Aromatoleum petrolei: one gene and its partner. The protein of the gene in region 1 interacts with the protein of each later gene in a pairwise test. Links are inferred from orthologs where the notes say so. Each region holds a gene or a part of one and is shown on either strand. Other genes may lie near its edges. The genes, in order: ToN1_RS15970 and grxD.

Region 1 (12,930 bases):
TTCGGAGAACACGGTGGCGTCGTCCATCTCGCCCTGCTTGAGGCGCACGCAGTGGCCGTCCTTCAGATCGATAGCGGGAATCAGCAGCATACGGGGAAGAGTTGCATCTGAGGAGTGGAAGGAAAGCTACAGGCGGGTCCGGACGACGCGCGTCAGGGGGCCCAGGAAACGAAATTTGCAAGCATCCGCAGGCCAGCCTGCGCACTCTTTTCGGGGTGGAACTGAACCGCGAAGATGTTATCCCGCGCTACCGCACTGGTAAACATCAAACCGTAATCGGTTTCGGCCGCAACCAGCGAGCGCTCGTCGGGTCGAACAAAATAGCTATGCACGAAATAGAAGCGCTCGCCGTCGGGAATGCCTTCCCACAACGGGTGCGCGATGCGCTGGCGCACCTCGTTCCAGCCCATGTGCGGCACCTTCAGGCGCGAACCGTCGGCCGCCACCATCTTCGCATCGGGAAAGCGAACGACATTGCCGGGGAGGATGCCCAGGCCGGGCACGTCGCCCTCCTCGCTGTGAGCGAACAGCATCTGCTCGCCGATACAGATGCCGAGGAAGGGCTTGGAGGCAGCGGCCTCGAGCACCGACGCGCGCAGTCCGCGCAGGTCCAGTTCGCGCATGCAGTCGGGCATCGCGCCCTGCCCCGGAAACACCACCCGGCCGGCCTCCGCGACCACCGCGGGATCGGAAGTCACGACCACGGTCTTGCCGGGCGCTACGTGTTCGACCGCCTTGGCAACCGAACGTAGGTTGCCCATGCCGTAGTCGATGATGGCTACGTCGCTCATCGGGGAATCGCTCGCAGGAAAATCAGAAGGTTGGGCGGGGAGTCTGACGGGAACTCAGAGGGCGCCCTTGGTCGAGGGAATCACGCCGGCGGCGCGCTCATCGCGCTGGGCGGCCATGCGCAACGCACGACCGAAGGCCTTGAAGATCGTTTCGCACTGGTGATGGGCGTTGTCGCCGCGCAGGTTGTCGATATGCACAGTCACCCCGGCATGATTGACGAAGCCCTGGAAAAACTCGCGCGCGAGGTCGACATCGAAATTGCCGATGCGCGCACGCGTGTAATTCACGAAGTAGTGCAGCCCGGGCCGGCCGGAGAAGTCCACGACGACGCGCGACAGCGCCTCGTCCAGCGGCACGTAGGCATGGCCGTAGCGGAAGATCCCCTTCTTGTCCCCGAGCGCTTTCGCGAAGGCCTGCCCGAGGGTGATGCCGACATCCTCGACCGTGTGATGGTCGTCGATGTGGGTATCGCCTTCGGCCTTGATGTCGAGGTCGATCGCACCGTGACGGGCGATCTGGTCGAGCATGTGATCGAAGAAGGGCACCCCCGTGGCGAGACTGGCCTTGCCGCTGCCGTCCAGGTCGATGCGGACGGTGATCCGGGTTTCCAGGGTGTCGCGAGTTACTTCGGCTTGCCGCATGAGATTCTGCTTCGAATTGACGAGTTCGGGGGGGGTCGGACGCGCTCGGGCGCCACTCTCGGGCATGATACCATCGCCAGACTGTCCCGCCGCAATGCCGGCTGCAGCCCCGCCGGGCCTGCGCGGGGCCCCTCCGACAATCCTGCCCCGATCCGCCGATGAGCCAATACTGGAGTGCCGTCGTCCACGGCCTGACCCCTTATATCCCGGGCGAACAGCCCAAGATCGCCGATCTGGTCAAGCTCAACACCAACGAGCATCCGTACGGCCCCTCGCCGAAGGCGATCGAGGCGATCCGTGCCGAGGCATCCGACGCGCTGCGCCTCTATCCGGACCCGACTTCGGAACGGCTGCGTGCCGCCATCGCCGCGCGCCACGGCATCTCGACGCAGGAGGTGTTCGTCGGCAACGGCTCCGACGAGGTGCTTGCGCATGCTTTCCTGGCGCTGCTCAAGCACGACCGCCCGCTGCGCTTCCCGGACATCTCCTACAGCTTCTACCCGGTGTATTGCGGGCTCTACGGGATCGACTTCGGCACCGTGGCGCTCGACGAGAACCTCGCGATCCGCCCCGACGACTACCTGCCCGCCGACGGGCTGGCCGCAGGCGGGATCATCTTCCCCAACCCGAACGCGCCGACCGGGCGTCTGCTGCCGCTCGCCGAGATCGAGCGCATCGTCGCCGGCAACCCGCAGTGCGTGGTCGTGGTCGACGAAGCCTACGTGGATTTCGGCGGGGAGTCGGCGATCCCCCTGACGGCGCGCTATCCGAACCTGCTGGTGGTGCAGACCTTCTCCAAGTCGCGCTCGCTCGCGGGGCTGCGCGTGGGCTTCGCGATCGGCCATCCCGCGCTGATCGAGGCGCTGGTGCGCGTAAAGGACAGCTTCAACTCCTACCCGCTGGACCGGCTGGCGATCGTCGGCGCGGTCGCGGCGATCGAGGACGAGGAGTATTTCGAGCGCACGCGCCAGGCAGTGATCCGCACGCGCAGCCAGCTCATTTCCGACTTGTCCTCCCTGGGCTTCGAGGTGCTGCCGTCGGCGGCAAACTTCGTGTTCGCGACGCACCCGACGCGCGACGCGGGCGAACTCGCTGCCGAGCTGCGCAAGCGCGCGATCATCGTGCGCCACTTCCGCCAGCCGCGGATCGAGCAGTTCCTGCGCATCACCGTGGGCACCGACGCGCAGTGCGCCGCACTGATCGCCGCGCTGCGCGAGATCCTCGCGTAAACGCAGGAAGGGCGCCCCACCGGGACGCCCTTCCTTGATCCCCGGCGCGCGCCAGCGGCGCGGTGATTCACTTGTGCAACCGCATCTCCGCCGAGCGCGCATGCGCCTGCAGGCCCTCGCCGTGCGCGAGCGTAGAGGCGACGCGGCCCAATGTCTGCGCCCCCACTTCCGAGATCTGGATGATGCTGGTGCGCTTCTGGAAGTCATACACGCCCAGCGGCGACGAGAAGCGCGCGCTGCGCATGGTCGGTAGAACGTGATTGGGGCCGGCGCAGTAGTCGCCCAGCGCCTCGACCGACCAGTGCCCGACGAAGATCGCACCGGCGTGGCGAATGCGGGCTATCCACGGCTCGGGCTCGTCGAGCGACAGCTCCAGGTGCTCCGGCGCGATGCAGTTCGCGATCGCGCACGCCTGCTCCAGACTCTCGACATGGATCAGTGCGCCGCGATTGGCGAGGGAGGCGGCGATGGTCTCGCGGCGCGGCATCGTCGGCAGCAGGCGCTCGATCGCGGCCTCGACCGCGTCGATGAATGCGGCATCGGTGCACAACAGGATCGATTGCGCGAGTTCGTCATGCTCGGCCTGCGCGAAGAGGTCCATCGCAACCCAGTCGGAGTGGCCGCTACCGTCAGAGATGACGAGCACCTCCGAAGGGCCCGCGACCATGTCGATGCCGACCGTGCCGAAGACGCGACGCTTGGCCTCGGCGACATAGGCGTTGCCTGGGCCGACGATCTTGTCGACCTGCGGCAGGGTCTGCGTGCCGTAGGCGAGCGCGGCGACGGCCTGCGCGCCACCGATCGTGAACACGCGATCGACGCCGGTGATCGCAGCCGCGGCGAGTACGAGCGGGTTCTTCTCGCCATTGGGGGTCGGCACGACCATGATCAGCTCGCCGACGCCGGCGACCTTGGCCGGCACGGCGTTCATCAGCACCGAGCTGGGGTAGGACGCGCGCCCGCCCGGCACGTAGAGGCCGACGCGGTCGAGCGGCGTGACCTTCTGGCCGAGGCGCGTGCCGTCGGCTTCGACGTAGTCCCAAGATTCGGCGCGCTGACGCTCGTGGTAGATGCGCACGCGGTCGGCTGCGATGCGCAGCGCCTCGCGCTGCTCGACGCTCAAGCTGTCGAGCGCGGCCTTGAGCTCGGACCTCGGCAGCTCCAGCGCGGCCATCGACTTGACGTCGAGGCGGTCGAAGCGGCGCGTGTATTCGATCACCGCGGCGTCACCCGTGGTGCGCACAGCACGCAGGATCTCGGTGACGGCCTCGTCGATGCGCGCATCCGCGCCGCTTTCGAAGGCAAGCAGCGCATCCAGCGTGGGCAGGAAGTCGGGATCGCGCGCGTCGAGGCGGCGGATCCTGCGGGTCGCATCGCTCATCTCACGGCTCCGGCAAAGGCATCCAGCACGGGCTGGATGAGTTCGCGCTTAAGCTTCAGCGAGGCCTGATTCACCACCAGGCGGGAGCTGATCGCCATGATCTCCTCGACCTCCTCGAGGTTGTTCGCGCGCAACGTATTGCCGCTGGAAACGAGGTCCACAATGGCGTCGGCAAGCCCGACCAGCGGCGCAAGCTCCATCGATCCGTACAGCTTGATCAGGTCCACATGCACGCCTTTGGCGGCGAAGTGCGCCTTCGCGCTGTTGATGTACTTCGTCGCAACGCGGATGCGCCCGCCAGGGCGCGTCGCAGTGGCGTAGTCGAAGCCCCTCTGCGTCGCGACGCACAGGCGGCACTTCGCGATGTTGAGGTCCAGCGGCTGGTACAGCCCGGCCCCGCCGTGTTCGAGGAGCACGTCCTTGCCGGCGATGCCGAGGTCGGCCGCGCCGTACTGGACGTACGTCGGCGTGTCGGTCGCACGCACGATCACGAGGCGCACCTCGGGACGATTCGTGCCGATGATGAGCTTGCGCGAGGTCTCGGGGTTGTCGGTCGGGGTGATACCAGCGGCCGCGAGCAGCGGCAGCGTTTCCTCGAAGATACGGCCCTTGGACAGGGCAAGGGTGATGCTGGACACGAAGGGTGCCTCGTGAAGAATCGGAGTGACATTGTAACCTGCCCGCCGTTCTGTTAGCCTCCCGTGACTGGCTGAACCGCGCTGCGGTTCGGCCTTTTTTACTTTTTGCCCGACGCAGGGAGTCGTAACCCTATGAAACCCGACATCGTGATTTCCTCGCAGGACCTCGATCGCCTCGAGGGCCTTCTGGCCGCACCGGCCGCCCGCAACCGCAGCGACCTCAACGGGCTGAGGGACGAACTCGCACGCGCCGACGTGCGCGACCCCCAGGACATGCCGGCCGACGTCATCACGATGAACAGTCGCGCACGCTTCCGCGAACTGCCCGGCGGACGCGAGCATGAGCTCACGCTGGTCTATCCCGGCGACGTGGCGGCGGAAGCCGGAAAGGTCTCGGTCTTCACCCCGGCCGGCAGCGCCCTGCTGGGCCTGGCGGTCGGCCAGACGATCGACTGGGAGAGCTCGGACCGGCAGCCGATCCGGATCGAAGTACTGGGCGTGACTTGGCAACCCGAGGCCGCGGGTCGCTTTGACCTGTAAGACATGCGGGCGCCGGCACCGCGGCCGACACCCGCGCGATCAGGCGAGCCGGCGCACCCGCGCACCGAGGTCGGCGAGCTTCTGCTCGAGGCGCTCGTAGCCACGGTCGAGATGGTAGATGCGCTCGATCACCGTTTCGCCTTCGGCAACCAGTCCGGCGATCACGAGGCTCGCCGACGCACGCAGGTCGGTGGCCATCACGGTCGCCCCCTGCAGACGCTCGACGCCCTGCACCATCGCCGTGTTGCCGTCGATGCGGATGTCGGCGCCGAGACGCTGGAGCTCGACCGCGTGCATGAAGCGGTTCTCGAAGATCGTCTCGCGGATCACCGCCGCACCATTGGCGACCGCGTTGATCGCCATGAACTGCGCCTGCATGTCGGTCGGGAAGGCCGGATACGGCGAGGTCCGGATGCTCACCGACGTGAGGCGCCGGGGCGCCTTCAGCCGGATTGCGTCGCGTTCGGAGACGACTTCGCAGCCGGCATCCATGAGCTTGTCGACAACGGCGTCGAGATAAGCCGACGAGGTGTGTGTGAGGCGGATTTCGCCGCCCGTCGCAGCCGCGGCACACAGGTAGGTGCCGGTCTCGATGCGATCCGGCATGATGCGATGGGTCGCGCCCGACAGGCGCTCCACACCGCGGATGCGGATCACGTCGGTACCGGCGCCCGAGATGCGCGCGCCCATCGCGACGAGGCAGTTCGCCAGATCGACGACCTCGGGTTCACGTGCGGCGTTCTCGATGACCGTCTCGCCGTCGGCGAGACAGGCTGCCATCATCAGGTTCTCGGTGCCGGTGACGGTCACCATGTCGGTGAAGAGGCGAGCCCCCTTGAGGCGCGGCACCTTCGCATGCACGTAACCGTGCTCGACCGCGACCTGCGCACCCATCGCCTGCAGGCCCTTGATGTGCTGATCCACCGGCCGCGCGCCGATTGCGCAGCCGCCGGGCAGGCTGACCTTCGCCTCGCCACAGCGGGCAACCAGCGGGCCGAGCACCAGAATCGACGCCCGCATGGTCTTGACCATCTCGTAGGTCGCGACCGGGTTCTCGAGCGCCGAGGCCTCGAGGGTCACGGTATCGGCCTCGTCACCGCTGCCGCGGCTGACCTTCACGCCCATCTGCGCGAGGAGCTTCAGCAGCGTGCCGATGTCGTTGAGCCGCGGCACGTTCGTGAAGGTGACCGGCTCGCGCGTCAGCAGCGCCGCACACAGGATGGGCAACGCTGCGTTCTTCGCGCCGGAAATGGCGGTTTCGCCCGTGAGACGGGCACCGCCTTCGATCAGAAGCTTGTCCATCACGTCCCGCTCAGAAGCCCAGGTCGGTGCGCACTTCGGCCCACTTGGCGGGGGTGTAGGTCTGCAATTGCAGCGCGTGGATCTCATTACCCATGAACTTGCCGAGCGTGGCATACACGGCCTGGTGCTGGCGCACCTTGGGTTTGCCCTCGAATTCGGCGCTGACGACGATGCCGGTGAAATGGACCCCGTCATCACCCTGGATCTCCACGAATTCGCAGGCCATGCCCTGCTCGATGAGACGCTTGATTTCTGCTGCTTCGAACATTTTGACTACCCTCAAGCCCGCAGCTTGTAGCCCCGGGCGAGCATCGCCAGGGTCAAAACCGCGAGGAACACGAAACAAAAACTCACAACCGCGAGGCTCAACCACGGCGAAACGTCGGACTGGCCGAAGAAGCCGTAGCGGAAGCCGTCGATCATGAAGAAGAACGGATTGATATGCGAGACCCCCTGCCAGAATTCCGGCAGCGAGTGGATGGAGTAGAACACACCGGAAAGCATCGTCAGCGGCATGATGAGGAAGTTCTGGAACCCCGCAAGCTGGTCGAACTTGTCAGCCCAAATACCCGCGATCACTCCGAGGGAACCGAGGATCGCGCCACCCATCAGGCCGAAGGCCAGGATCCAGCCGGGCGCCGCCAGCGGCAGATCGACGAAGGGCAGCGACACGAGAAGCACGCCAATGCCGACGAAGAGACCGCGCAGCAGCGAGGCGATCACGTAGGCGGCGTAGAACTCGCGATAGGACAGCGGCGGCAGCAGCACGAAGATGATGTTGCCGGTGATCTTGCTCTGGATCAGCGACGAGGAGCTGTTGGCGAAGGCGTTCTGCAGCAGCGACATCATCACCAGCCCGGGCACGAGGAAGGCCGTGTAGGCGACCTCGCCATAGACCGTGACGTGCCGGTCGAGCACATGCGAAAAGATCAGCAGGTACAGCAGCGCATTGAGCACCGGCGCGCCGACGGTCTGGAAGCTGACCTTCCAGAAGCGCAACACTTCCTTGTACAGCAGGGTGCGGAACCCAACGAGGCCGTCATGCACGATTCATGACCTCCACGAACACGCGCTCGAGGTCCGCTTCGCCCAGGCGCAGCTCGAGGAGCTTCGCCCCCGTCTCGCGCAGCCGCGCGAGCAGCGGCTCGAGATTCTCGTAGCGCTCGAGTGGGAAGTCGGCCCAGCCGCCCGCCGCAAGCGTTCCGCCGAGCGCAGCGGCCGCCTCGGGGTTCTCCAGTCGGACGCTTAGCGAGTGGCTGGCGAAACGCCGCAGCAGGTTCTCCGTGGTGTCCAGCGCGACGACCCTGCCGGACTTCAGCATCGCGATGCGGCCGCACAGCGCCTCGGCCTCCTCGAGGTAATGCGTCGTCAGCACGATGGTGTGGCCGTCGCGGTTGAGCTTGCGGATGAACTGCCACAAGCCCTGACGCAGTTCGACGTCGACGCCGGCGGTGGGCTCGTCGAGCACGATCACCGGGGGGCGATGCACGAGCGCCTGTGCAACGAGCACGCGACGCTTCATGCCGCCGGAGAGCATGCGCATGTTGGCGCCGGCCTTGGCGGTCAGGTCAAGGCTCGCGAGGATCTCGTCGATCCAGTCGTCGTTGTTGCGGATGCCGAAGTAGCCCGACTGGATGCGCAGCAGCTCGCGCACCGAGAAGAAGGGGTCGAACACCAGTTCCTGCGGCACGACGCCGAGGTTGCGCCGCGCATTGCGGTAGTCCGAGACGACGTTGCATCCCATGACCTCGAAGATCCCGCCGTCCGGGCGCACAAGTCCGGAAAGAGCGGAGATCAGCGTCGTCTTGCCCGCGCCGTTCGGTCCCAGCAGCCCAAAGAATTCGCCCTGCGCGACTTCTAGGTCCACACCGGCGAGCGCCTGGAGGGAACCGTAGTGCTTGGTCGCCGAAACGATCCGTATTGCAGAAGAAGTCATCGAAGCGGCAGTCAGGCGTCTGCGGGCAGCAGCTCTTCGACGCCGTAGAGCGTCGCGAGGCTGCGCATCCCGACCGGCATGCCGGTCTGGCCAACCTTGTGACCGCTCGCGCGCGCAACGCGCATCCAGTCGAACAGCAGCGCAAGCGCCGAGGAGTCCGCAGCGGTCACACCCGACAGATCGACGACGAGATCCTCGTCGCGCGCCACGGCACGGCCGCGCTCGATCCATTGCGCGGCCGTCGCCATCGTCAACTCGCCCTGGATGGCGAGAACCTTGCCCGCCACCGCGCTCATGTGCGCGCCGGCGCCGCGAGGTCGCGGTTCTTCTGCTCCAGCGACTTGATCAGGCCATCCACGCCGCCCGCGCGAATTTCCTGGGCGAAGGTGCCGCGGTAGTTGGTCACGAGGCTCACGCCGGCGACGACTACGTCGAAGACCTTCCAGCCCTCGGGCGTCTTTTCCAGCGTGTAGTCGATGTTGATCGGCTGCGCGCCGGCCTGGCGGACTTCGGTCTGCACGCGCACCGCGGTGTCCGCTTCCGCGAACTTGGCGGGCTTGTAGCCGATGGTCTGCTCGCGGTATTGCGTCAGTGCGTTGGAGTAGGTGCGCACCAGCAGGGTGCGAAACGCCTCGACGAGCTTGCCCTGCTGCTCGGGGCTGGCCTGGCGCCAGTCCTTGCCCACCGCCAGCATCGTCATGCGACGGAAATTGAAGTGAGGGAGGACCTTCTCCTCGACCAGGTCGATCACGCGGCGCGTGTCGCCGGACTGGATCGCCTTGTCCTGACGCACGATGGTGAGGACATCATCGCTCACCTCGCGCACGAGCGCATCGGGCCCCTTGGGTGCGTCGCCCGCGAACGCCGGCAGCATCGTGAACATCAGGCACAGGGAAAGCAGGAACTTCTTCATCGTCACTCCTCGGGGACTCCGGCGACCATGCGCGAGCCCCTGTTGTCCTTATAAAGTTTATTGCGCACCGGTTTCCGCAAGCAGATCGGCATCATCCTGCTGCCGCCGGGCGCCGTTGAAATCGATCTCCTCGAGGGGCGGATTGCCGTCGAACACGCGGTAGCGGCGCTGCTGCAGATAGAAATCGCGCGCATACGCATACTTGTCCAGCGTGCCTTCCTCAAGCGTCTTGTCGATGCCGAGCAGGTTGGCGCGGGCATGCACGAGGCGCAGCGCGGTGAGGCTGTTGCGCGTCGGGACGTCCTTGATGCCCCAGACGTCGTCGCCGTACAGGTCGATCGGCAACACCGCGGCATCACGGACGGTGCGCGGACCGAAGAAGGGCACGACGAAATACGCCCCTTCGCCGACCCCCCACCTGCCGAGGGTCTGACCGAAATCCTCGTCGTGCTTGGGCAGGGCGAGCTCGCTGGCGACATCGAAGAAGCCGAGGATGCCGACCGTCGAGTTGATCGCGAAGCGTAGCAGGTCGCTCAGGCCATCCACGAATTTGCCCTGCAACAGGTTGTTGCTGCCGATCCACACATCGCCGACGTTGCCGAAAAAGTTACCGACACCGGTACGCACGGGCAGCGGCGTGACCTTGTCGTAAGCCTTGGCAACCGGCTGGATCGCGGCTTCATCCACCTTCTCGTTGAAGGTGAACATCGCGCGGTTGTAGCTTTCGAGCGGGTCGTCTGGATTGGCGACGCGCGTCGCACAGCTCGCTAAGGCGGCACAGGCAAGCGCAAGCGTCAGCGCCCTGGCGATTGTCGGGGAAGGATTGTTTTTCATTATGTATTTCAGATCTTGATCCGGCGGATCAGTTCGCCGGCGTCGAGCCTTCGGCCGCCTTGTCGAACATGAACTGGCCGATGAGCTTCTCCAGGACCACCGCCGACTGGGTGATCTGCAGTGCGTCGCCGGCCTGCAGCATCGCCTCGTCGCCACCGGGCTCGAGGCCGACGTACTGCTCGCCGAGTAGACCGGAGGTCAGGATGGTCGCGATCGTGTCGCGCGGAAACTGGTAGCTCGCATCGAGCGACAGGGAGACGACGGCGCGATAGGTCTTGGAGTCGAAGCGGATCTCCTTGACGCGACCGACGACGACCCCTGCGCTCTTGACCGGCGCCCTCACCTTGAGGCCGCCGATGTTGTCGAACTGTCCGGACACGAGGTAGGTTTCACCGCCGTTGGCAGCCCCCAGGTTGCCGACCTTGAACGCGAGGAACATCAGCGCGGCCATGCCGATGATCACGAAGAAACCGACCCACAGGTCGAGCGTTGTACGCCTCATGACTGCCCTCGGAACATAAGAGATGTAAGCACGAAATCGAGCGCCAGGATCGCCAGCGCGGAGGTCACGACGGTGCGGGTGATGGCACGCGACAACCCCTCGGCAGTCGGTGTGCAGTCGTAGCCCTCGAACACTGCGATCAGCGCGACCGTGGCGCCGAATACGAAGCTCTTGATCACGCCGTTCATGATATCGAAGCGGAAGTCCACGGCCGCCTGCATCTGCGACCAGAACGCGCCGTCATCGACACCGATGAACACCACGCCAATCAGCCAGCCGCCGAAAACGCCCATCGCGGAGAACAGCGCCGCCAGCAGCGGCATCGAGATCACGCCGCCCCAAAAGCGGGGTGCGACAACGCGGGCGATGGGATTGACCGCCATCATATCCATCGCGTCGAGTTGCTCCGTCGTCTTCATGAGGCCGATCTCCGCGGTCACCGCGAGGCCGGCACGGCTGGCGAAGAGCAGCCCCGCGACAACCGGACCGAGTTCGCGCGTCAGCGACAGCGACACCAGCACGCCGAGCGCATCGCCCGAGCCGTAGCGCTGCAGCGTCTCGTAGCCTTGCAGGCCGAGCACCATGCCGACGAAGAGACCCGAGACGACGATGATCAAAAGCGACAGCACGCCGCTGAAATAGATCTCGCGCACCGTCAGGTGGATGCGCGTCAGCGACTGACCCGAATGACGCAGCAGCAGCATGAAGAAGCGCGCGGCGAAGCCGATGCGCCACACACCCTCAACCGCCGCTGCGCCCAGGCGGCGGATGAAGTTCAGCAGGCCGTTCATGCGATCCTCCCGCCGATGAGGCTCTGATCCAGCGCTTCGGCCGGATAGTGGAAAGGCACGGGGCCGTCGGGCTCTGCATGGATGAACTGGTACACCCAGGGATCCTTCGACGCGCGCAGCTCGTCGGGCGTGCCCTCCGCGACGATGCCGCCCTCGGACACGAAATAGATGTAATCGACGATCTGCAGCGACTCCATGATGTCGTGCGTCACCATGATCGTCGTCGCACCGAGTGCGTCGTTGAGCTTGCGGATCAGTTGGCCGATCACGCCGAGCGAGATCGGGTCGAGGCCCGCAAAGGGCTCGTCGTACATGATCAGCATCGGATCGAGCGCGATCGCCCGCGCCAACGCGACGCGGCGCGCCATGCCGCCAGATAGCTCCGCCGGCATGAGATCCGCCGCGCCGCGCAGCCCGACCGCATTGAGCTTCATCAGCACCATGTCGCGGATCAGCCCGAACGGCAGATCGGTGTGCTCGCGCAAGGGGAAGGCGACGTTGTCGAACACCGACATGTCGGTGAAGAGCGCGCCGAACTGGAACAGCATGCCCATGCGCCGTCGCATCTCGTACAGCTCAGCGGTATTCAGGGACGAGACGTTGCGGCCCGCGACCTCGACGATGCCGGCCGTTGCGCGTAGCTGCCCGCCGATCAGGCGCAACAGCGTGGTCTTGCCGCACCCGCTGCCGCCCATGATCGCGACGACCTTGCCCCGCGGCACCTTCAGGTCGACGCCGCGCAAGATCTCGCGCTCGCCATAGGCGAAGCGGACATCCTTCAGGCTCACCAGCAGATTGTCGGTTTCGGAAACCAAGTCGACGCCCCTCGGGGATCTTCAAAACTCATGAGTTTAGCAGACCGCGCAAGCGCGACAGCCACCAACACCACTTCGATGCGGATCGAATGCACGAACACAGTGTTGCGCATCACGGCAATGCACCGGGGAAGAACGCCGACGCGACGGGGGGCGGCCGCTCACCTCCCCCGCAAGAGTCTCCCTTCGGCCTGCTCCAGGTCGGCGGGCACGCCCATCAGCACGACGACATCCCCGGCCTGCATGAGCGTCTCGGCACTCGGCGCGAGCCCGCGGATATTACGCCTGCGCACGGCCGACACGGTCACGCCGAACTCGTCCAGCGCCATGCCCCCCAGAGTGCGACCGACCGCATGCGCGCCGGCCGGCAGCGTCACGGGGTGCAGGCGCACCTGGCGCGACTCCGGACCGTCGGCCGCATCCGAAGTGCCGTGGAAGAAGCCGCGCATGAGGGCGTAGCGCTGATTGCGCACGTCACGGATACGCCGCACGACCCGATTGAGCGGCACACCGATGAGCGCAAGGGCATGCGACGCGAGCATGATGCTGCCCTCGAAAGCCTCGGGCACGACTTCAGCGGCGCCGGCCTGCGACAGGCGGTCCATGTCCTTCTCGT
Region 2 (15,533 bases), 190 kb from region 1 along the record:
TTGCGGTGATGCCCGAGGCCGACGAGCTCGAGGCCGTAAACATCAATCCGGCGGACTTACGCATCGATACCTTCCGTGCAAGCGGCGCGGGCGGTCAGCACATCAACAAGACCGATTCGGCGGTGCGCATCACCCACCTGCCCACGGGTATCGTTGTCGAATGCCAGGACGACCGCTCGCAGCACCGCAACAAGGCGCAGGCGATGTCGGTGCTGGCTGCGCGCATTCACGACATACAGCTCCGCGAGCAGCAGGCGAGGGAGGCTGCGACGCGCAAGAGTCTCGTGGGCAGCGGCGACCGTTCGGAGCGCATCCGCACCTACAATTTTCCCCAGGGCCGTGTCACCGACCACCGCATCAACCTCACGCTGTACAAGCTGGACGCGGTGATGGAGGGGGAACTCGACGAGTTGGTTGGTGCGCTCACGGCGGAACATCAGGCCGCACAGCTCGCGGCGCTCGCCGGTGAGTGATATGAGCGTGACCTCGCGATCATCTAGTCCGCACGGGTGGAGGCGCTGATGGATACGCCCGACACGGTGCCCGATATCGCCGCCGCATTGAACTGGGCGCGTGCCCGCATTGCCGTCGTCGATGCGCGGGTGCTGCTCCGCCATGTCCTGCAATGTTCGGCGGCACGCCTTGCCGCATATCCGGAGGCTCGGCTTGACGAGGGCGAGTGGGCGGAATTTCGCAGCCTGGTGGAGCGGCGCGAGGCGGGAGAGCCGGTGGCCTACTTGATCGGCGAGCGCGAGTTCTACGGGCGCTCCTTCATGGTCGGCCCGGCGGTCCTGATTCCGCGACCGGACACCGAGCTGCTCATCGAGCTGGCCCTGGCGCACTTCGGCGACAGGCCGCGCACCCGGGTTCTCGACCTGGGTACGGGCAGCGGCGCGCTGGCCGTGACCCTTGCGCTTGAACTGCCTGACGCCGACGTGACCGCGGTGGATCGTTCGCGCGAGGCCTTGCTGGTCGCGATGGCCAACGCCGCCCGCCTAAAGGCGAGCGTGTCCTTCGTCCTCGGCGACTGGTTTTCGCAACTGGGGGGTGATCGCTATCAGCTGATCGTCGCCAATCCCCCTTACGTCGCTGCGGGCGACCCGCATCTGCGCGAGGGCGACGTGCGCTTCGAGCCGGGAACGGCGCTGGCTGCAGGGCCCCAGGGGCTGGACGACCTCGCGGCGATTACGGCGGAGGCGCCGCGCCACCTGGAGCCGGGGGGCTGGCTCTTCATGGAGCATGGTTACGACCAGGCGGCGGCGGTGCGCGGTTTGCTCACGGATGCGGGGTTCTCGTCGATCACGTCGTGGAAGGACCTCGGCGGCATCGAGCGCGTGTCGGGCGGCCAGTGGCTGGGGCGTGAGGAGTCACGCTGAAGGCATTGTCGTTGCAGTGCCTATTGACGGCTGCGATGGCAATCCCTAGAATTTCCCGAGTTAATTACTCAACTTTTGGAACGGCAACATGGACATCCAGAACGTCATCCGCGAGCAGGTCACCAGCAACCCGGTCGTGCTCTATATGAAGGGCACACCCCAGTTCCCGATGTGCGGCTTCTCGGCGACCGCCGTGCAGATCCTCAAGAACCTGGGCGTTACCAGCGTGTTCTCGGTGAACGTGCTGGAGAACGAGGATATTCGCAGTGGCATCAAGGAATTCGCCAATTGGCCGACGATTCCGCAGCTCTACATCAAGGGCGAGTTCGTCGGCGGCTGCGACATCATGCGCGAGATGTACGAGAACGGCGAGTTGAAGACGATGCTCGCCGAAGCCGGCGTCAAGTAATTCGCTTCGGCTGGCACGGCACCCGTCCGTGCCGGGATGGCGATCAGGCCCGCCCGTCAGCGGCGGGCTCGTCTTTTTTGAGGCGCACGATCGATTTGTGCGCGAGGTGCCGCAGCAGGAGATACGGCGGCATCCGCAGCCAATGGGCGCGCACGTAGATCGCGAAGCGGGCAAGCGCCGCCGCCGCGCTTTCGGCAGCCTCGTTCTCGGGGCGCATGGCGGTTGTGTACAGCATCGTCAGCAGCCGCGAGGCCGGCCCGCCCGCGGCGTTGAGCAAATCCTCGAGTACCGGCGGCGGAATCGGGCTGTCGAGCAGATGCCTGGCAAGGTGGAGGCCGAATGCGACCGGCGCGACGACATCGAGCGTCCGTGAGGCCTCGACCACCCGCGGCCAGAAATCCGCTTCGCTGGCTCCCGCGCGCAGCAACCCATCGATATCGAAGAGATCGCGCAGGCCGTTGTGAAGTTCGCCTTCGTGCAGGAGGTGAACGATGCTGTGGATGAGCAGATGCTCGGGGCGGGGGATGCGCACCGCAGGCAGGCCGGGTAGCGTGGACGCCTCGCGGATGATCGTGCCCGCATCGGGGCTGTGCCGCGAGGTGAGCGGCAGGATGGTGTGATGGACGTCGAGCACGGTGCCGCGCCGCACGTTCACCATCGGCGGCAACTCGTGCATCCAGGTTCGGTAGTAGCGTTGGTCGTAGGGTGAGGTCTTGGCCGACGCCCAGCCCGCCACCATCAGGCGCAACTCGACATCGCCGAGCGCGTCGTGCGGCACCAGGATGTCGATGTCGCCGAATAGGCGGCCGCGCCCGACGGGATGGTCGGACACCGCGTAGGCGGCCCCTTTCAGCAGCACCAGCGGGATGCCCAGGCGGCACAGGGCACGCTGCAGCCCGTGCACTTCCCAGCGCACCGACAGTGCCTGTCGCCGGCTGAGCTGGCGGACTGCGTCGAGATGTCGTGCGGCTTCGGGCGGGATGGCGACGTCCGCCGCGGCGAGGCGCTCGGCGAGCAGGCCCGCAAGGTTCGCTGCGCGCGCATTCGCGACGAGTTCGGACCAAGCGGCCAGATCCAGCGCGGCAGCCTGCGTCGGCGTCTTGAGGGTCGCAACCAGACGTTTGCAGGCGGACGATTGCATCGCGTTAACGTCCGGTGATGCTACGCACCATCGCCAGGGCGGTGTCGGTCGAATCGTAGGCAATGTCGAAGCACCGCGCCTTGTCCAGCATCTCGCACAGCGCGTGAAAGCCAGTCTCGCCCATGCGATCGCGATTGAAGGATTGCTCCGCAATGCGCGCGAAGGCCTCTGCGCGGCCGATTTCCTCGCTGCGGGGGGCGGATCCGGGCACGAAGCGGGGGAAGATCACCCAGCGGCATCGCGCCTGTCGTGCGGCCGCGCTGTGCGATGTGGCAGGTGGCGCCGCATGGCTGATCGTGCCCTTGCGGGTGTCCGTGTAGCGACGTCCGAGCCTGGTGCCCGGAAAGCGCGAAACGATGTCGATCGATTCGTTCTTGAGGCTGATCGGGCGGGGGTTGGGTTGCAGGGTGCCGCATTCGGGGGCAAGGATCGCCAGTTCGTCTGAAAGGAGCCGCCACTGGTCGATGAAGGTCAGCGCTGCGCAGAGCGTACTCTTCCCTGCTCCGGGCGCCCCGGGCATGACGAGTGCGTCATCGTCGCGGGCGACGACTGCGGCATGCATGACGAGATAGCCGAGCGGGCGGGATGCGAGGCACCAGTTCAGCCCCCACTCGAACAGCGGGGCGGCCTGCGTGGCCGGGAGGGGGAGGAAGGGTTCGGCGTGGTCAAGGAAGAAGCGTGCCTGCGGCCGGAGCCAGCGGCGCCATCCCGTACCGTGGGTGATGTGGATGTCGAAGTCGATGAAATGCCTCGCCTTCCCTGAGCCGTGTAGTGCGTCCGGGTAGAAGGTCTCGAGATGGCGGCGCACCGTGGCGAACGGCGAGCGCACACGCACCGTGACCGGGGCAAGATGAAGGGTGACGTCGATCAATCCGGTAGCCAGCTCGCAGCGCGGAACGAGTTGTGCTCAAGTGTGCGCGAGAATCGAGAGCTCCACCAGTTCATCGATCACGCGCCGGATCGTCGCTTCGGCTATTTCACCGCCTTCGAACGCGGACGCCCGTGAGCCGACGTGGCGGACGAGCGTGGATGCCTCGGTGGGCCCCGCGTCGGTCGTGTGTCTGACGATTTCCCGCGCGAGCGGTGTGAGCACCCAGTAGTCGCCTGACGTGCTGTCGAACAGCACGCTTGCGCCTTCGTCATTCCACTGAGGCGAGAACACCAACGACCGCCCGCTAAGAATGTTCAACGTCATGTCATCCTGCTGGCTGATTTCGAGGCGGTTCGTCAATCAGGCCTTCTTCTTGCAGACATACAGCAGCGGCGACTCGGTCCCCGAGTAGGTGGTCTTGATGTAGCTGATCACCTCCGCGGCGGTGAGTCCCATGGTGCCCGTGCATGCCAGGCTGGACGGGCAATAGGTGCCGCCGCGGCGCAGGCTTTGCCACATTTCCTGGATGTGCCAAGTTTTGATCGGGTAGTCCGGGAGCAGATTCGTGTTGATCCAAGCAGCGATCAGGTGGCGCATCAGCTCGCAGTCGGACAGGGTCGCGTAATTCTGCGGGAATGCGAGAAACTCCCAGATCCCCGTGGAATTGGGAACGTCCGAATCCGGTAGAACGGCGGAAACAAGGGTTCCCACGCTGTCCATGACACTTTTCGGGTTCTTCGAGATGTCCTGGCCGGTCGTGTACGCACTCGCGTCGACGTCGAGCAGCGTCACACTCCGCTTGAATGTCGGAGCGCTGACCTGGCCCCAGTTCGATACATTGATCTGCAGCTTCCAGTCGGTAGGCGACAGCCCCGCGGAACACACCGTCTCGCCTGCGTGGTGGCTCAGATTGCCGCTGACCATCGCCGAGGGGCTCAGGCAGCTGATCTGGCCGAGCGCGGACCTGGCCTGAACGGTTAGCAGGACACCGACGCCGCCAGCTGTCGCCCCGATGAAGCGCCGACGAGAACCGGCAGACCGGGACGCCGACGTTCCTTCGGGCAGCTCGTTACATCCGGTATCGCACGGGTCCGGGGGTATCCCCATTTTCTTGGTTCCTGATGGCGATTTCTACGCTCGTGTCTTCTCACGTTCATTCGAGCACGATTCGTGCCGAATTGGCATCTGCTCCATCGTGCTGAAATATAAAGGCTTATGGAGCGCGTGAATGCCGGATTCCAGTCGAGTGTAAAAAAATCCGACGTTTGCTTCGCGGGCCGGATGCAATGACATCCACCCTTGTGAAGCTAGCCGAGCGCCTTGCATGCTTCAAGCACAAGGGCTAAGACGTCGTGACCTTCGTCATGCCGGCCTCGCACATGGGCGATGGCTGAGTTACGCCGCTTCGAGGTCGCGGCGCCCGGCTTGGACGCCGAGGGGGCTGATGAGGAAGCAGGAAGGTCGTGAGAAAGGTGGTAAGCCATCGCGATCCATGCATCCTCGGCGTCGAGGTGTGGGCCGGATGTGCATGGCGGTGGGTGCCCCAGCAAGCGTGGACTCGCGCTTGGTCAGGGATTCGGATTCACGCGCGTTGAACGGAGGTTGTGGCGCCCGCACCGGTCAGGCGCCACATCTGGTGCTGTTCCGCCGGCCGTCAATCCAGTGCGCTACGCGCCCGCGCAATGGCAGCGCGGACCTGCTCGGGGGCCGTGCCGCCGATGTGCTTGCGCGAGGCGAGCGAGCCTTCGACGGTGAGCACGGCGAAGACGTCGTCGTTGACCCGTTCGGCCGCACCCGGCACGTGCGCCATTGCCGCGCGCAGCTCGTCGAGCGAGAATTGCGGCAGGTCGCAGCCCTTCACGTCGGCCGCCCGCACGGCGAGCGCGACCGCTTCGTGCGCGTCGCGGAAGGGCAGGCCGTTCTTGACCAGGTAGTCCGCCAGATCGGTCGCGGTCGCGTAGCCCTGCTTGAGTGCATCGCGCATCGCGTCGGTCTTCACGCGGATGCCGGTGATCATGTCGGCGTAGATGCGCAGCGTGTCGATCACCGTGTCGGCGGTGTCGAACAGCGGCTCCTTGTCTTCCTGGTTGTCCTTGTTGTACGCGAGCGGCTGGCCCTTCATCAGGGTCAGCAGCGCGATCAGGCTGCCGTTGACGCGCCCGGTCTTGCCGCGCACGAGCTCGGGGACGTCCGGGTTCTTCTTCTGCGGCATGATGGAGCTGCCGGTGCAGAAGCGGTCGGCGAGGTCGATGAAGCCCACGCGCGGGCTCATCCACAGGATCAGTTCCTCGGAGAAGCGCGACAGGTGGGTCATCAGCAGCGCCGAGGCGGCGCAGAACTCGATCGCGAAGTCGCGGTCGCTGACGGCGTCGAGCGAGTTGTAGCAGACCTCGTCGAAGCCGAGCTCCTGCGCGACGAACTCGCGGTCTATGGGGTAGCTGGTGCCGGCGAGCGCGGCGCTGCCCAGCGGCAGGCGGTTCACGCGCTTGCGGCAGTCGGCGAAGCGCTCGGCGTCGCGGCGGCTCATCTCGTAGTAGGCCATCAGGTGGTGGCCGAAGGTCACCGGCTGGGCGACCTGCAGGTGCGTGAAGCCGGGCATCGGCGTCGCCGCGTTGGCTTCGGCGACGTCGAGCAGGTTCTTCTGGAAGTCGCCGATCAGCGCGAGGATCTGGTCGATCGCGTCGCGCAGCCACAGGCGGATGTCGGTCGCGACCTGGTCGTTGCGGCTGCGGCCGGTGTGCAGGCGCTTGCCGGCGTCGCCGACGAGCGCGGTGAGGCGCTTTTCGATGTTGAGATGCACGTCCTCGTCGTCGAGGTTCCAGCCGAACTCGCCACGCTCGATCTCGCCGAGGATCTGCGTCATGCCGCGCTCGATGTCGGCGAGATCCTGCGCGCCGATGATGCCCTGGCGCGCGAGCATCTTCGCGTGCGCGAGCGAGCCGCGGATGTCCTGGCGCGCCATGCGCTGGTCGAAGAACACCGAGGCGGTGTAGCGTTTCACGAGATCCGAGACGGGTTCGGTGAAGCGGCCCGACCAGGCCTTGGCCGGCTGCGAGGAAGTGGTGTCTGTCATAATGTCCGTCATTGGTATGGCGCGGCCGGTGGCGGCCGTCGCGGGGCGGGGTGCCGGTTGTTGCAGGCGCCGCGCAAACAGGCCGAAATTATAAAGCAAAAGGCCTGCGTGCCTTGGGGGCCGGCGGGCCGGCCCGGCGTGCATCGCAGGGGGAGGTGTTCGATGGAGTCGGCACAGCTGCTGCGGGTGGTGATCGTCGATGACGAGGCGCCCGCGCGCGCGCGCCTGCGCGACCTGCTCGGCGACATTGCGTCGGAGCAGCCGACCGCCGTCGTCGGCGTCGCGGCCAACGGCGTCGGGGCCCTGCGCCTGCTGGAGAGCGAGCCCGCCGACGTCGTGCTGGCCGACATCCGCATGCCGGTGATGGATGGCGTCGAGCTGGCGCGCCATCTCGGCCGGCTGGAGAAGCCCCCCGCGGTGATCTTCACAACAGCCTACGACGAATATGCGGTGCAGGCCTTCGAGCTTTCGGCGGTCGACTACCTGCTGAAGCCGGTGCGGGCGCAGCGTCTCGCCGACGCGCTGGCGAAGGTGCGGCGCCGCCCGCCGCTGCCGGATGCCGCGCTTGCGGCGCTGGCGCCCGGCGCGCGGCAGCATTTCAGCGTGAACGAGCGTGGTCGCATCCTGCTGGTGCCGGTCGCGGACGTGCTGTTCCTGCGGGCCGAGCTCAAATACGTGACCGCGCGGACGGCCGAGCGCGAATACCTGCTCGACGAATCGCTGGTGCAACTCGAGCAGGAGTTCCCCGGCCGCTTCCTGCGCATCCACCGCAACTGCCTCGTCGCACGCGCTGCCGTGGTCGGCGTCGAGCGGGCGGGCGAGCAGGACGGCGAACCGCACTGGGACATCCTGCTCGCCGGGCTGCCCGCAGGCCTGCCGGTCAGCCGCCGGCAGTGGCCGGCGGTGAAGCAGGCGCTGGGGATCTGAATGCCGTTTTCCGCGTCAGCCGCTGTTCCTGAGGCCGGCCGCGACGCCGTTGATCGAGATGTGGATGCCCAGCCGCACGCGCGCGTCGTCGTGGCCGTCGCGGTGGCGGCGCAGCAGCTCGACCTGCACGTGGTTGAGCGGGTCGAGGTAGGGGAAGCGGTTGCGGATCGAGCGCTTGAGCAGCGGGTTGTCGTCCAGGAGTTCTTTCTGGCCGGTGATGGCGAGCAGCGCGTCGACGGTGTCCTGCCATTCGGCGCGGATGCGACCGAAGATCGCGTCGCGCAGCGCCGGATCCTTCACGAGTCCGGCATAGCGCGAGGCGATCGCGAGGTCGGACTTGGCGAGCACCATGTCCATGTTCGACAGCAGCGTTGCGAAGAACGACCACTCCTTGTACATCGCCTGCAGCCGTGCGAGGCCGTCGTCCGGATGGGCGGCGCGCCATGCCTTCACCGCCGCGCCGAAGCCGAACCAGCCGGGCAGCATCAGCCGGCATTGCGACCAGCTGAACACCCACGGGATCGCGCGCAGATCTTCGATACGCGTGCCCTTCTTGCGCGAGGCGGGGCGCGAGCCGATGTTGAGCTCGGCGATCTCGGAGATCACCGTCGACTCCCAGAAATAGCGCTCGAATCCCTCGGTTTCATAGACGAGGCCGCGATAGGAGGCGAAGGCCGTGTCCGAGAGCGCCTGCATGGTGTCGAGGAATTCGGCGCGCGGCGCCGGCGCGCGATCCGTGAGCAGGCTCGCCTCCAGCGTCGCGGCGACCAGCACTTCGAGGTTGCGCCGGCCCACCTCGGGGTTGTTGTACTTGGCGGCGATGACCTCGCCCTGCTCGGTGAGGCGGATGCGGCCCTGCACGGCGCCGCCCGGCTGCGCGAGGATGGCCTGGTAGCTCGGGCCGCCGCCGCGACCGACCGAGCCGCCGCGGCCGTGGAAGAGGCGCAGGTGCACGTCGTGCTTGGCGAATACCTCGACGAGCCCGATCTCGGCCTTGTACAGCGACCAGCCGGAGGTGAGGAAGCCGCCGTCCTTGTTGCTGTCGGAGTAGCCCAGCATGATCTCCTGCATGCGGTCGCGTGATTCCAGCAGGCTCATGTAGGCCGGCAGCGCGAACAGGCGATCCATGACGGTCGGGGCGTTGGCGAGGTCTTCGATGGTCTCGAACAGCGGGATGATGTTCACGTCGAGCGCCTGCTCGTGCGGGCGCAGCAGGCCCGCCTCCTTCAGCAGCAGGGCGAGTTCGAGCATGTCCGAGACGTCGTCGGTCTTCGAAATGATGCAGTTGGTGATCGCTTCCTTGCCGAAGCGCAGGTGTGCGCGGCGGGCGGCGCGGAAGATCGCCAGCTCGCCCTCGGTCTCGTCGGAGTAGTGCACGTGAGGCGAGGCGAGCGGCCGCGGTGTGGCGAGTTCGGTGAGCAGCACCTCGCAGCGATCGGTCTCGTCTAGAGCGCGATAATCGACGTCGGGCTGGGCGGTCGCCAGCAGTTCGGCGACGACGCGCTCGTGTACGTCCGAGTTCTGGCGCAGGTCAATCGGTGCGAGGTGGAAGCCGAACACCCGCAGCGCGCGGCGCAACAGGCGCAGGCGGCCGCGCGCCAGCGCGGCCGAGCCGTTGGCGACGAGCGAGCGGTGGAGGATATCGAGGTCCTCGGACAGTTCGTACGCGTTCAGGTAGGGCTCGGCGTCTGCGACGGCGTGGCGCGGCGGTTCGCTGCCGAGCAGGGCGCGATGGGTCGCGGCAAGGCGTGCGTAGATGCCGGAGATCGCGCGCCGATAGGGCTCGTCCTTGCGATGCGGGGACTGGTCGGGCGAGCGGTCAGCGAGCCCGAGGAGCGCGTCCGAGGCGCTCACGAGTCCGGCGGCGAGTGACAGGCGCGCGCCGAGCGTGTGCAACTCGTCGAGGTAGAAGCCGAGCACGGCGCCGGCCTGCATCGCGAGCGCGCGTTCGAGGACCTCGGCGGTGACGAAGGGATTGCCGTCACGGTCGCCGCCGATCCAGCTGCCGACGCGCAGAAAGGCGGGCAGTTCGAGCGCGCCCAGCGCCGGGTCGCGCTTCGCGAGCTGGTCCTCGAGACTGGCGTAGAGGCGCGGCACCTCGCGCAGGAAGGTCGCGTCGAAATACGACAGGCCGTTGGCCACCTCATCGACCACCGACAGCTTGGCCGGGCGCAGCATGCGCGTCTGCCACAGGATGAGCACGGCGCGGCGCATGGCTTCGTCGCTGTGTTCGCGCTCCTCGGGCGTGAGCACCATGCGGTCGCGCCGGTCGAGCAGGCGGGCGATGTCGGTCTCGCAGTTGAGGATGCTCTTCCGCTGCACTTCGGTCGGGTGGGCCGTGAGCACCGGCGAGATCGATGCGGTGTCGAAGAACGCGGCGAGTTCGGAGGCCTCGTGGTCGCTCGCGAAGGCACGGGCGAGTGCGTGCGCGAGGCTGCCTTCGCGCGGCGCGGAGCCGGCGATGAGGTGGGCACGGCTGCGGCGGATGTGGTGCTGGTCCTCGGCGATGTTCGCGAGGTGCGAGAAATAGCTGAACGCGCGCGCGACCTGGATCGTCTGTTCGCGCGACAGCGCATCCAGGATGCCTTCGAGCTCCTGGCGTGCGGCGCGGTCGTCGTCGCGGCGGAAGCGCACCGAAGTCTGGCGGATGCGTTCGATGAGGCCGAACACGGCCTCGCCCTGCTGGTCGCGCACGGTGTCGCCGAGCATGCGGCCGAGCAGTCGGATGTCTTCGCGCAGTGGTGCGTCCTTGTCCTGGGTCATGATGTTTCCGTGGCAGTGTTGGGGTTCGGGGGCGAGAGGTGTGCTCGGACGTCCATGCTAGAATGCCGATTTGCTACGGCGCCATTGGCGCGAACCCTGATGTTGCGGTGCGGTATGTGCTGCGCCCGTCAGGATCCTAAATCATCTGCCGACGAGTCCGTTTACCGTGAGCGCAATTTCCGCCGAATTCAACCCGCCCGAACGCATCGTAATCGCCACCCGCGAAAGCCGGCTCGCACTGTGGCAGGCCGAGCACGTGAAGGCCCGCCTCGAGGCGCTGTACCCCGGTTGCCGGGTCGAGCTGCTGGGCATGACGACCCGCGGCGACCAGATCCTCGATCGCCCGCTGGCAAAGGTCGGCGGAAAGGGCTTGTTCGTGAAGGAACTCGAGGCGGCGTTGCTCGAAGGTCGCGCGGACATCGCCGTGCATTCGATGAAGGATGTGCCGATGCAGCTCGCCGAGCCCTTCGCGCTGCCCTGCATTTCGGAGCGCGAGGTTCCCCTCGACGCCTTCGTGTCGCCGCGCTACGCGAGCCTCGACGAGCTCCCGCCGGGGGCGGTCGTCGGCACGTCCTCGCTGCGGCGCGAATCGCAGCTGCACGCGATGTATCCCATGCTTGCCGTGACCAGCCTGCGCGGCAATCTCGACACCCGCCTGCGCAAGCTCGACGAGGGTCAGTACGATGCGATCATCCTCGCCGCGGCCGGCCTCAAGCGTCTGGGCCTGGCCGATCGCATCCGCTGCGAGCTGCCGTCCACAGTGTCGCTGCCGGCCGCCGGGCAGGGCGCGCTGGGCATCGAATGCCTCGCCAGCCGCAAGGATGTCGCCGCCTGGCTTGCGCCGCTCAACGACGCCGACACCTCCGCATGCGTGCGCGCGGAGCGCGCCGTGTCGCGCGCGCTCGCCGGCAGCTGCGAGGTGCCGCTGGGGGCGTATGCTGAAATCCGCGCCGGCAAGCTGTGGCTCCGCGGCTTTGTCGCGCTGCCCGACGGCAGCCGCATCGTGCGCGCCGAGCTCGAGGGCAATCCGGCGGACTGCGAGACGCTGGGTCTTGCGCTGGCGGCCGATCTGCGTGAGCAGGGAGCCGAGGACATCCTCGCCCAGATCGGCTGAGGCCGGCCGCGACGGTGGTGATCATGACCGCGGGAACGCTGTCCGGGCGCCATATCGTGGTGACCCGGCCATCCGAGCAGGCGGACGGCCTGTGCGCGGCGATCGAAGCGCGCGGCGGCATCGCGCTGCGTTTCCCCGTGCTCGCGATCGGCGAGCCGGAGGACGGCCGCGCCCTCGATGAGGTCATTGCGCGGCTCGATGACTTCGATGTCGCCTTCTTCGTCAGTCCGAACGCCGTGAGCCACGCCCTCGGGCCCGTCCTGGCGCGCCGTGCCTGGCCACCCGGCCTGCGTGTCGCCACCGTCGGCAAGGGCAGCGAGCGGGCGTTGGCGAACCATGGGTTCAGCGAGGTCATCGCGCCGCAGAGCGGCTTCGACAGCGAGTCCGTGCTGGCCTTGCCGGAGTTTCGCGCCGACGCGGTGGCGGGACGGCGCGTCGTGATCTTCCGCGGCGACGGCGGGCGCGACCTGCTCGGCGAGACCCTGCGCGAGCGCGGCGCGACAGTCGAGTATGTCACCTGTTACCGGCGCTACTGCCCCCGCATGGACTCCGCACCCTTGCTGCGTCTGGCGGCCGACGGGCGCCTCGATGCGATCACGCTCACCAGCAGCGAAGGCGTCGGCAACATGCGCGCCATGGTTGGCGACGAGGGTTGGCCGCTGTTGCGTGCGGTCGCCGTCTTCGCGCCGCATCCCCGCATCGTCGCGCACGCACGTGCGGCGGGCTTCGAACTCGTCCTCGAGACGCCGCCGGGCGACGAGGGGCTGCTCGGTGCCCTCGAATCTCATTTTCGGCACGCCTCGGTTACACTCAAGCCATGAACCAAGAACAACCCGCACTTACCCAGTCCGGCTCGACCGAAGCCGCTCCCGCTCCGAATCGTGAATCGGCCGCGCGGCCGTCAGCCTCCACGGCCGCAGGTGGCAGCGTCCGAGGCGGCCTGGCCGCTGCGATCTCCGTGGTTGCGCTCGTCGCCACCGGAGTGCTCGGCTGGTACGTGCACGACATGCGCGGCAGCGTTACCGTCGTGCGCGAGGAGGTCGCCCAGCGCCTCGCTGCCGGTGACTCGGCCGCAACCGAATACCGCGCGCTTGCCCGGCAGCAGCAAGAGGCCATCGCCGCGCTGCAGGGCAAGCTCGGCGCCCTTGAGGCGCAGGTGGCGGCCACGGAAGGCCAGGCCGCAGCGCTCGAGACGCTCTATCAGCAGTTTTCGCGCACCCGCGAGGATCGCGTCATCGCCGAGGCCGAATACGCCGTCGGGATGGCGGCGCAGCAGCTCCAGCTCGCCGGCAATGCCGAGGCTGCGCTGGTCGCCTTGCAGGGTGCCGAGGCGCGTGTTGCCGCGCATGACGCCGGTCAGTTGCTGCCGTTGCGGCGCGCACTGGCGCGCGATATCGAAGCGCTGAAGGCGGCGCCACAGGTGGATGTCCCGGGCATCGCGCTGCGGCTCCAGGCCCTGCTCGAGCGGGTCGATCGCCTGCCCTTGGCGTTCGCTGGCGAGCTCGCCGTGCAGCCCTCCGTCGATGCCGACACGGCCGCTGCGCCCGCCGCGGCCGAGCCCTCACCGATGGATTTCATCAAGGGCGTGGCACACGAGGTGTGGCACGAGATCCTTGCGCTGGTGCGTATCGAGCGGCTCGACCAACCCGAGCCCGTGCTGCTCGCTCCCGCCCAGAGCACCTACCTGCGCGAGAATCTGAAGATCCGGCTGCTGACTGCCCGCCTCGCGCTGCTGGCGCGTGACGGGCGCACCTTCTCGGCGGACCTGGTGCAGGCGCAGGGCTGGATCGAACGTTACTTCGACAAGCGCGATGCAAAGGTGCAGGAGACGCTGTCCGAGCTGGCGGTCCTCGGGGCGATGCCGGTCAAGGTGGAGCAGCCCGCGCCGGTGGAGAGCATCGCCGCGCTGCGGCTCCTGCAGGCGCGCGCGGGCGAGGCGAGCCGGAATGCTCCGGCCGTCGTTGTGCCGCCGGCCGCGCCGCCCGCCGAGGAGCCGGCGAAGGGGAACGCTGCGCGCCAGCCTGCCGGCGCCGCGCGCTGAGGAGCCGATCATGCGTGCATTGATCTGGCTCATCGGAATCTTCGCGCTCGCGGCCGGCGTTGCAATGCTGGCGAGCGTGAACGACGGCTACGTGCTGGTCGTCGTTCCGCCGTGGCGAATCCAGCTCTCGCTCAACCTGCTCATCGTCGGCTTGATTGTCGCGTTCGTCAGTGCCTACGCGGTGCTGCGGATCGTTCGCCGCACGATGGCGCTGCCCGGGCGGGTCGTCCAGTATCGCGAGCGACGTCGCAAGGAAAAGGCCGGTCGCGCCCTGCGCGACGCGCTGCGGGCATTGTTCGAGGGACGGTTCGCACAATCGGTGAAGTTCGCCGCGGCGGCGTTCGGGGACAGCGACAACCGCTCGATGGCGGCCCTCGTTGCGGCGCGAGCCGCGCATGCGATGCGCGACGACACGCGTTATCGCATCTGGCTGGGGAAATCGGCCGAACAGGAGGACGAGTCGCGCGTCGCTCGCCTGATGACCGAGGCTGAACTGGCGGTGGAGGGGCGGCGCTTCGAGGAGGCTGCCGAGCGCTTGGAGAATCTGCGCCTCGCGGGGCATCGCCATATTGCCGCGCTGCGCCTGTCCTTGCGCGTCGCTTCGGCGCTGGCGCGTTGGGAAGAGGTCCTGCGCACCGCGCGCCAGTTGCACAAGCACAAGGCCTTGTCGGAAGACCAGGTGCGTTCCGTGTTGCGGCGCGCGCATCTCGAGCGCTTGCGCGAACTGGCGGGCGACGCGGACGGGCTGGCGGCGTACTGGCGCGAAATCCCGGCGGACGAATTGAACGACCGTCGCCTGGTCGAGCGTGCCGTGCCTTATCTCGCCGAGGCGGGTCAGGGAGCACTGGCGCGCCGCACGCTGGAGCGGCTGCTCGACGCGGAATGGGATAGCGGCCTCGCGCGCCTGTACGGCTACTGCTGCGAAGGCGACGCGGTCGATTGCCTCGCCCGTGGGGAGAAATGGCTGCGCATGTATCCCAAGGATGCGGGCCTGCTGTTCGCGCTCGGGCGTCTGTGCCTGAACGCGCAGCTATGGGGCAAGGCGCAGAGCTACCTGGAGGCCTCGCTCAACCTCGCGCCGTCGGTCGAGACACATCTGGCGCTGGCAGGCCTGCTCGAGCGCCTGGAGCGCGCGGACGAGGCACAGGCACACTACCGCGCTGCGGCGCAGCGTTCCGCGGCCTGAAAACGAAACGGCCGCCCCGGGCGGAGCGGCCGTCGTTCGTCCCTGCCGGCAGTCGCCGGAACTCTCAGCACCAGTCGCGGGGCTTGAGGAACTCGTCGTAGAGTTTCGCTTCCGCACTGCCTGCCTCGGGGTGCCAGTCGTAGCGCCACTTCACGATGGGCGGAAGCGACATCAGGATGGATTCGGTGCGCCCGCCCGACTGCAGACCGAACAGCGTGCCGCGGTCGAACACGAGATTGAACTCGACGTAGCGGCCGCGACGGTAGGCCTGGAAGTCACGTTCGCGCTCGCCGTAGGCCACATCCTTTCTGCGCTCGAGGAGGGGCAGGTAGGCCGGCACGAAGGCGTTGCCGACGCTCTTCACGAGCCCGAAGCCGGCATCGAAATTGATCTTGCCGTCGGCACCGAGGTCGTCGAAGAACAGGCCGCCGACGCCGCGCGGTTCGTTGCGGTGTTTCAGGAAAAAGTAGCTGTCGCACCATTCCTTCAGTCGGCGATACTCCGCTTCGCCGCCGAAGGGCAGCACCGCAGCCTTGCAGGTACGGTGGAAGTGGCGGACGTCCTCTTCGAACGGATAGTAGGGCGTCAGGTCCATCCCGCCGCCGAACCACCAGATCGGTGCTGCCTCGGGC

What was found.
Region 2: the proteins of ToN1_RS15970 (region 1) and grxD interact in binary tests that used the Escherichia coli proteins (3 or more experiments, as listed by UniProt). The link is inferred for Aromatoleum petrolei from one-to-one orthologs.

The regions. Positions count from the first base shown.
Region 1 is NZ_CP059560.1:3,485,889-3,498,818, reverse strand. Bases 5,163-8,156 are described here. They hold ToN1_RS15970 (BolA family protein), read right to left. Parts: upstream 6,792-8,156; coding sequence 6,534-6,791; downstream 5,163-6,533. Other genes in these bases: ToN1_RS15960 (ABC transporter ATP-binding protein), read right to left, coding at 7,563-8,156; ToN1_RS15965 (ABC transporter permease), read right to left, coding at 6,803-7,570; murA (UDP-N-acetylglucosamine 1-carboxyvinyltransferase), read right to left, coding at 5,261-6,523; rnk (nucleoside diphosphate kinase regulator), read left to right, coding at 5,163-5,221. Outside these bases: hisA (1-(5-phosphoribosyl)-5-[(5-phosphoribosylamino)methylideneamino]imidazole-4-carboxamide isomerase), read right to left, coding at 1-90; imidazole glycerol phosphate synthase subunit HisH, read right to left, coding at 153-791; imidazoleglycerol-phosphate dehydratase HisB, read right to left, coding at 846-1,433; hisC (histidinol-phosphate transaminase), read left to right, coding at 1,592-2,662; hisD (histidinol dehydrogenase), read right to left, coding at 2,730-4,043; hisG (ATP phosphoribosyltransferase), read right to left, coding at 4,040-4,681; more of rnk, read left to right, coding at 4,814-5,162; more of ToN1_RS15960, read right to left, coding at 8,157-8,459; ToN1_RS15955 (STAS domain-containing protein), read right to left, coding at 8,471-8,755; ToN1_RS15950 (MlaC/ttg2D family ABC transporter substrate-binding protein), read right to left, coding at 8,752-9,372; ToN1_RS15945 (MlaA family lipoprotein), read right to left, coding at 9,430-10,206; outer membrane lipid asymmetry maintenance protein MlaD, read right to left, coding at 10,235-10,708; lipid asymmetry maintenance ABC transporter permease subunit MlaE, read right to left, coding at 10,705-11,499; ToN1_RS15930 (ABC transporter ATP-binding protein), read right to left, coding at 11,496-12,314; ToN1_RS15925 (monovalent cation:proton antiporter family protein), read right to left, coding at 12,476-12,930. UniProt on the Escherichia coli protein: Involved in cell resistance against acid stress.
Region 2 is NZ_CP059560.1:3,678,243-3,693,775, forward strand. Bases 208-3,124 are described here. They hold grxD (Grx4 family monothiol glutaredoxin), read left to right. Parts: upstream 208-1,464; coding sequence 1,465-1,785; downstream 1,786-3,124. Other genes in these bases: prfA (peptide chain release factor 1), read left to right, coding at 208-473; prmC (peptide chain release factor N(5)-glutamine methyltransferase), read left to right, coding at 522-1,376; ToN1_RS16720 (nucleotidyltransferase domain-containing protein), read right to left, coding at 1,829-2,926; ToN1_RS16725 (HprK-related kinase A), read right to left, coding at 2,931-3,124. In the rest of the region: more of prfA, read left to right, coding at 1-207; more of ToN1_RS16725, read right to left, coding at 3,125-3,797; ToN1_RS16730 (HPr-rel-A system PqqD family peptide chaperone), read right to left, coding at 3,834-4,157; ToN1_RS16735 (hypothetical protein), read right to left, coding at 4,158-4,721; argH (argininosuccinate lyase), read right to left, coding at 5,452-6,870; ToN1_RS16745 (LytR/AlgR family response regulator transcription factor), read left to right, coding at 7,033-7,797; ppc (phosphoenolpyruvate carboxylase), read right to left, coding at 7,813-10,560; hemC (hydroxymethylbilane synthase), read left to right, coding at 10,727-11,674; ToN1_RS16760 (uroporphyrinogen-III synthase), read left to right, coding at 11,698-12,495; ToN1_RS16765 (uroporphyrinogen-III C-methyltransferase), read left to right, coding at 12,492-13,715; ToN1_RS16770 (heme biosynthesis HemY N-terminal domain-containing protein), read left to right, coding at 13,726-14,901; hemF (oxygen-dependent coproporphyrinogen oxidase), read right to left, coding at 14,966-15,533. UniProt on the Escherichia coli protein: Monothiol glutaredoxin involved in the biogenesis of iron-sulfur clusters.